Linked DNA regions of Gloeobacter violaceus PCC 7421. The protein of the gene in region 2 interacts with the protein of the main gene of each other region in a pairwise test. Links are inferred from orthologs where the notes say so. Each region holds a gene or a part of one and is shown on either strand. Other genes may lie near its edges.

Evidence for each region.
Region 1: the proteins of dnaB (region 2) and dnaA interact in binary tests that used the Escherichia coli proteins (3 or more experiments, as listed by UniProt). The link is inferred for Gloeobacter violaceus PCC 7421 from one-to-one orthologs.

The regions. Positions count from the first base shown.
Region 1 is NC_005125.1:1,582,625-1,585,740, forward strand. The notes cover bases 300-3,095. They hold dnaA (chromosomal replication initiator protein DnaA), read right to left. Parts: upstream 2,464-3,095; coding sequence 1,135-2,463; downstream 300-1,134. Other genes in these bases: GLL_RS07670 (YgfZ/GcvT domain-containing protein), read left to right, coding at 300-1,134; rpmH (50S ribosomal protein L34), read left to right, coding at 2,725-2,859; rnpA (ribonuclease P protein component), read left to right, coding at 2,863-3,095. Outside these bases: murein biosynthesis integral membrane protein MurJ, read right to left, coding at 1-179; more of GLL_RS07670, read left to right, coding at 268-299; more of rnpA, read left to right, coding at 3,096-3,116. UniProt on the Escherichia coli protein: Plays an essential in the initiation and regulation of chromosomal replication. Binds in an ATP-dependent fashion to the origin of replication (oriC) to initiate formation of the DNA replication initiation complex once per cell cycle.
Region 2 is NC_005125.1:32,686-35,943, forward strand. The notes cover bases 139-3,076. They hold dnaB (replicative DNA helicase), read right to left. Parts: upstream 2,704-3,076; coding sequence 574-2,703; downstream 139-573. Other genes in these bases: GLL_RS00165 (ATP-binding protein), read left to right, coding at 139-562; GLL_RS00175 (isoaspartyl peptidase/L-asparaginase), read left to right, coding at 2,853-3,076. Outside these bases: more of GLL_RS00165, read left to right, coding at 1-138; more of GLL_RS00175, read left to right, coding at 3,077-3,258. UniProt on the Escherichia coli protein: The main replicative DNA helicase, it participates in initiation and elongation during chromosome replication. Travels ahead of the DNA replisome, separating dsDNA into templates for DNA synthesis.

The DNA.
Region 1 (3,116 bases), 1.6 Mb from region 2 along the record:
AGCAAGGTGAGCAGGAACCCCGGCAGCTTGTAGGCGTAGTTGTAGGCGTCCACCCCGGCGGACACCCCGAAGCTCGCGGCGATAAATTGCTCGCGAAACAGGGCGATGAACTTGCTGAGGACCGTTGCCGCACCGACGAGCCCCGCCACTCCCAGCAACGATCGTCGAGTCGTACCCACCGCGCCCCAAATCGCAACCAGCCAATTTTACGGTCTGCCGTGCCGGGGCAAGCGCTGCTAGCCTGAAAGAAAACCAGGCCGTAACGCAATGTCTCTCGAAGGCTATTTTCTAAGTGATCGTGAGCTACTGAGCGTCCGGGGCAAGGACGCCGCCGACTACCTGCAGCGGGTGCTCACCTGCAACCTTAAGACCCTGCAGCCGGGAAAATTCATCCCCGGGGCACTACTGACTGGACAGGGCAAACTCGTCGCCTTTTTTGATCTGTATCAGCAAGCGGACGGCGGTTACACCCTCGCGGTGCCGTCGGGCTGCGCCGAGGCGCTCGCGGCGCGCCTGGAGCGCTATGTCTTCAGCGAGGATGTGGTATTAGAGCCGCGCGAAGCGATCGTCCTCGAATTGCTCAGCTCGGCACCACCGTTCGAGCCGATCCCTGAACCCGGCCGATACCGCGACTTTGCACTGGACGGGCTGCCCGCCCGCCTGAGCACCCTGGCACCGGGTCACTACCGGCTGGAACTCGTGCGGATGCCCTCCGAGTTTGCGCCGGCACCCCTGGAGGCGGAGCGCTTCGAGGCCTGGCGCATCGAGCAGGGCCTTCCCGCCTGGGACAAAGAACTCAACGACAATCTGATCCCGCTCAATCTGGGCATCGACGGCGCCATCTCCCACGACAAAGGCTGCTACACAGGCCAGGAAGTGATCTCACGGGCCACCTTCGTGGGCCACCCCGCCCAGGAGCTGGTCGGACTGCTGGCCGAAGAACCGCTGGAAGCTGGAACCGAGCTGACCCTGGAGGGCGATTACGTGGGCGTGGTGACCAGCACCGGTTATAGCGAGACAAAAAAGGCGCACATTGCCCTCGCCCGAACCCGCTGGCAGAAAGCCAAACCGAGCGGGCGTGTGCAGGCGGGGGAGCGGGAAGTTGCCGTCGTCGCTTTGCCGTTTGCACCGTAGCTAGTGGCGGGCGTCCGCCTCCAGGCGGTTGCCCAGCCTCTGCAGGAGGCGCTGCACCTCGGGGTCGCGGATCTTCGATTGCTCAATTTTGTCGATGGCGTACAGAACGGTGGTATGGTCCTTGCCGCCCAGGGCCTGGCCGATCTTGGGCAGGCTCAAATCGGTGTACTTTCTGAGCAGATACATGCACAGCTGCCGCGCCTGGGAAATATCCCGGCGGCGGGAGTCGCTGCGCATGTCCTCGGCGCTCACCTTCAGTTCGTCGCAGACCAGTTCGAGGATCGCTTCGTCGGTGATTTCGCCGCGGGTGCGCGGTGGCGAGAGAATTGGACTAATCGTCTCGACGGTCATCGGCAGCCCCGAAATCGACACGTAGGCAACCGCCCGGATGAGCGCCCCCTCCAGTTCGCGAATGTTGGTGGTGTAGGCGGAGGCGATGTGGTGGATGACATCCTGCGGAACGAACATGTTCTCGTACTCGGCCTTTTTTTGAAGGATCGCCATGCGCGTCTCGATATCGGGCTGCTGAATGTCCGTAATCAGTCCCATCGAAAAGCGAGAAGACAAACGCTCCTGCAGACGCGGGATCAGCTGGGGAGGGCGATCGGAGGCGATCACTATCTGCTTGCCCGACTCGTAGAGGGCGTTGAAGGTGTGGAAAAACTCTTCCTGGGTGTACTCTTTGCCTTCGATGAACTGAATATCGTCGATCATCAACAGATCGACGCGGCGATAATGCTCGCGAAAGGTTTGCATTGCATCGCGCCGGATAGCTTCGATAAGTTCATTGGCGAATCTTTCGGTACTGACATAAGCAATTTTGGTCCTTGTATCGATATCGAGCCGATAATGACCAATTGCCTGCATCAAGTGGGTTTTCCCCAATCCAACGCCACCGCACAAAAACAGGGGGTTATAGTTGCAACCCGGCATCTCCGCCACGGCAAGAGCCGCCACGTGGGCCATGCGATTGTTCGCCCCAACCACGAAGCGCGAAAAAGTGTATTTGGAATTGAGCGAAGCGACATTGGCAGGCGGAGCAGCCGGGGCAGGCTCTCGCTCTATGACAGGCTTTAACGCCTCCTCGGACTGCTCGGAAACGATGAAATCAACTTGAATGGGTCGGCCGATTACCTGTTCACCTGCCTGGGCAATCGCGCCGGCGTAATGCTGTTGTAACCAACTGCGTGCAAAAGGGTTCGGCGTGCGAATGATCAGACAGTCTTGCTCGAATTGTTGGGCCGTTGCCGGCTTTATCCATGTTTCAAAGGTGGGACGGCTGAGCCGGCCCTTCAGGTGACTTAGGATACCATCCCAGAGCGTTTCCACCAATGTTTACACCTAAATATATCTATGCCGGACGCCGACGCTTTAGTGTGCAATCTTATCCAAAGATCCGCCATCCGTCCATCCTCAATTTGCGATTTGCACGCGTGTCCGCCCATCGGCAAAACGTGGTCAAGCGGCCACGTCGCTGCGATGTTTTGTCCTGTTCGATACGGACCCGGCGCAGGCGAAAACTTGGTCAAGGCGCTTTGCCAGCGCGGCACCACTCAGTTATAATGCGAAACGCTGCGTTTATAGATATCGATGAAAAGAACGCTGGGTGGCACCACCCGCAAGCGCCAGAAGACTTCCGGCTTCCGGGCGCGCATGCGGACGGCAAGCGGACGGCGCGTGCTGTCGGCCCGTCGCCGCAGAGGTCGCCATCGCCTGGCCGTCTAGTCTTTGCTGCCCGGCGAGCACCGCCTGCGCGCCCGGCGCGACTTCGAATTGGTGCATCGTCGCGCCAAACGCTATACGAGTAGCCATCTGCAATTGCTGGTGCTGAAGGCCGCTCCTGCCCCAACCCGGATTGGCATTACCACCAGCCGCAAAGTCGGCAACGCCGTGCGCCGCAACCGCTACCGGCGACTGATTCGCGAATCTTTGCGCCGGGTGCTTCTGAAACTGGCGTCTGGATACAAAATTGTAATAGTGGT
Region 2 (3,258 bases):
AGGACTTGCCATCTCCAGGCAGCTCGTCGAGTTGATGGGCGGGCAGATCGGTGTCGAGAGCCGTCTGGAGCAAGGTTCGACGTTTTGGTTTGTGTTGCCGCTCAAAGTTTCGGCTCCGGTCGAACCGCCGCCGCCGAGCGCACCCATGACGGTGCGGCTGCCCCAGTACGGGCCGATTTTGATCGTCGAAGACAACGCCGTCAATCAAAAGGTGCTGCTGCGGCACCTCGAGCGGCTCGGCTGCGGGGCGGAGGTGGCCGAGACCGGCGCGGAGGCCCTCACCGTGCTGGCGAGCCGCTCCTTTGCGCTGGTGCTGATGGATTGCCAGATGCCGGTCATGGACGGCTTCCAGGCCACCGCCGAGATCCGCAGACGCGAAGACTCGGCCCGGCGCACCCCCATCGTGGGCATCACCGCCAACGCCAGCGCCGGGGTGTACGATCTGTGTCTGGCGGCGGGTATGGACGACTGTTTGATCAAGCCGGTACGCCGCGATCAGTTGACCGCCGCCATCGAGCGCTGGGCGCTTCCGGTGGTGGGGACTGAGTGGGCCACCGGCTGACATCCCTGCTGTCAGTGGTTGCCGGAAGTCAGGTTTAAAAACCGGGTGAACTGATTTTCGAAGAGCAATTTCACGGTACCGGTGGGACCGTTGCGATGTTTGACGATATTGACTTCTGCAATGTTGCGATCCGGTGAGTCGGGGTTGTAGTAGTCGTCGCGGTAGAGCATTAAGACGATATCGGCGTCTTGTTCTATGGACCCCGATTCTCTCAAGTCCGACAACATGGGCCGCTTGTTTGTGCGCGCTTCGACGCTGCGCGATAGCTGCGAGAGGGCCATTACCGGCACGCGCAACTCGCGGGCTAGGCCCTTGAGACCGCGGGTGATTTTCGACAGCTCCTGGACGCGGTTGTCGGATCCTGCCCCTTCCATCAATTGCAAGTAATCGATCATCACCAGTCCCAATCGTCCGCCCTGCTCGGCCTGCAGGCGACGGGCCTTGGAGCGGATTTCGGTGACGGTTGCGTTCGGAGAATCGTCGATGTAGAGGGGAATACTGGCCAGTTCACCGATGGCCTGGCCGATGCGTTGCCATTCGTTTTCGCTGATGCGCGCCGCCCGCAGCCGATGGCTTTCGACACCCGCTTCCGAGCACAGCAGGCGCTGGACGAGTTGTTCTTTGGACATTTCCAGACTGAAGACCACCGCCGGCAAACCGGCTTTTTGGGCGATACGCTGGGCGATCGATAGGGAAAAGGCGGTGTTGTGCAGACAGATATCGGCTGCGACAAAGTTGTGGGTGACGGGCACCGTCAGGTCGTAGACCTGCTCGTTTCCCACATACTCGATGGACGCAATTTCATCCCAGTGGAGGTCGCAATGGTGAGCGAGATCCTGGCTCCAAAGGCTGGCGGGTTTGATTGGCGTTTCAGCGGCGGGTTTGATATCCAGATAAAATATCCCGGACACCTCGCGCAGAGCCGAGAGCACCCCGAGGCGCAACAGCAGATGCTGCAGTTGGTGGCAAAAAGACTTGGAGGGTGAAGTAAATTCGACGGTCCGGTCGCTCACCCGGGCGGAGTCGGCGGTGATGCAGAGCTGCTTCAAAAAAGCGACCAGTTGCGCCCTCGGCAGCCGAAAAACCGGGTCGGGGATGCGGTTATCCCGGGTGGCCCGGCTGCACAACAGCGAGATTTCTTTGGGCGGCAGACTCTCGCTGCCGAAAACCGGGATGCGGCAGGGCACAGCAATGCGCGCCCCGGCGGCGATTTCGGCGAGGGGCTTCCAGCCGGTCGGGGTCAGGTAGGGGTGGGTCAGGGTCGTCTTCACCTCGCGCCCGAGGCCGGTGCGCACGCGGTAGACCGGCTTGATGCCGTCGTCTACGAAGTGACTCGGTTCGACGCGGGCCAGTCTGCCGTCGCCCAACAGCGTCAGCACTTCCACCAATTTTCCGGCCTCACCGCGGCGGTAGATTTCTTCGATGGTGACCAGCGCGCCGGTGACCGGATCGGCGATGGGGGTATCGGCTGCGCAGCACTTGCCCATGCCGGGGCGGCCCGCGACGATAATCAGATCGGACGGCTGCAGGCCCTGGGTGTAGTTGTCGAGATCGTAGAAGTGGGTGGGGATGCCGAAGACGTTGCTGCCGTCCTGGTAGCGGGTCTCCAGTTGCTCGAAGATGTTCATGAGCACTTCGGAGGCGGGCACCAGCGAGCGTTGCACCCGCTCCTGGGTAACGGCAAAGAGCGTTTGTTCGGCTCGATCGAGCAGCTTTGGAATCTCGGTGGCGCTATCGAAACCGAGGGCGGCGATTTCCTGGCCGGCGCGGATGAGCATGCGCAGGGCGTACTTGTCCGATACCAGGCGGCCGTAGCCGTCGATGTTGATCGTATTGATGGCGGCGTCGGTGAGGCGGCGCAGGTAGGTGCGGCCCCCGATCTTTTCGGTGAGCTTGTTATCTTCGAGCCAGGCACTCAGGGTGAGCAGGTCGGTGGGTCTTCCCTGAGCGTGCAGCGCCAGGGCGGCGCGGTAGATGATCTGGTGCGACTCGACGTAGAACGCCTCGGGTCTCAGGTGTTCGACGACGCGGGTGAGCGCCTCCGGATCCATCATCAGTCCCCCCAGAATCGTCTCCTCCGCATCGATGTTTTGGGGCGGCAGGCGCTCTTCGATGCGCAGGTCGAGTTCGGATGAGGTCATGGAGCCGGGCCTTCGTTTCAGTTCGCCATATTACTCTATATCTAGCGCCCAGATGCAAAGCTTCGCCTCCGAAAGCCCCGATCCTTGCGCCGGACCTCCGGTGCCGTCCCCCAGCCCGTAAGATAAGCAAAGCAAAAAGGAGCGAGAAGATGCCACGGCCAGGACTGATTATTCATGGTGGACTTGGGGCGACCGAGGCGGAGCAATCGAGCCGACAGGTGCGCCGCGAGGCGCTGCAGGAGATTCTCAAAGACGCCCATGAGGTGCTCAAAAACGGCGGTGCCCGCCAGGCGGTGGTGCGCGCCTGTGAACTCCTCGAAGATTGCCCGCTCTTTAACGCGGGTACCGGCGCCACCATCCAGCGCGACGGCCAGATTCGCCTCAGTTGCGCGCTGATGGACGGTCGGGAGCACCGCTTCAGCGGCCTGGTCAACGCCCGTTACCTCAAAAACCCGATTCGCCTGGCCGAGCAGCTGCAAAACCGCGTCGACCGGCTTCTCGATCCGCAGGGTGCCGAGCTATTGGCCCGCGCCCTCGGAGAAGCGGTGCACGAAC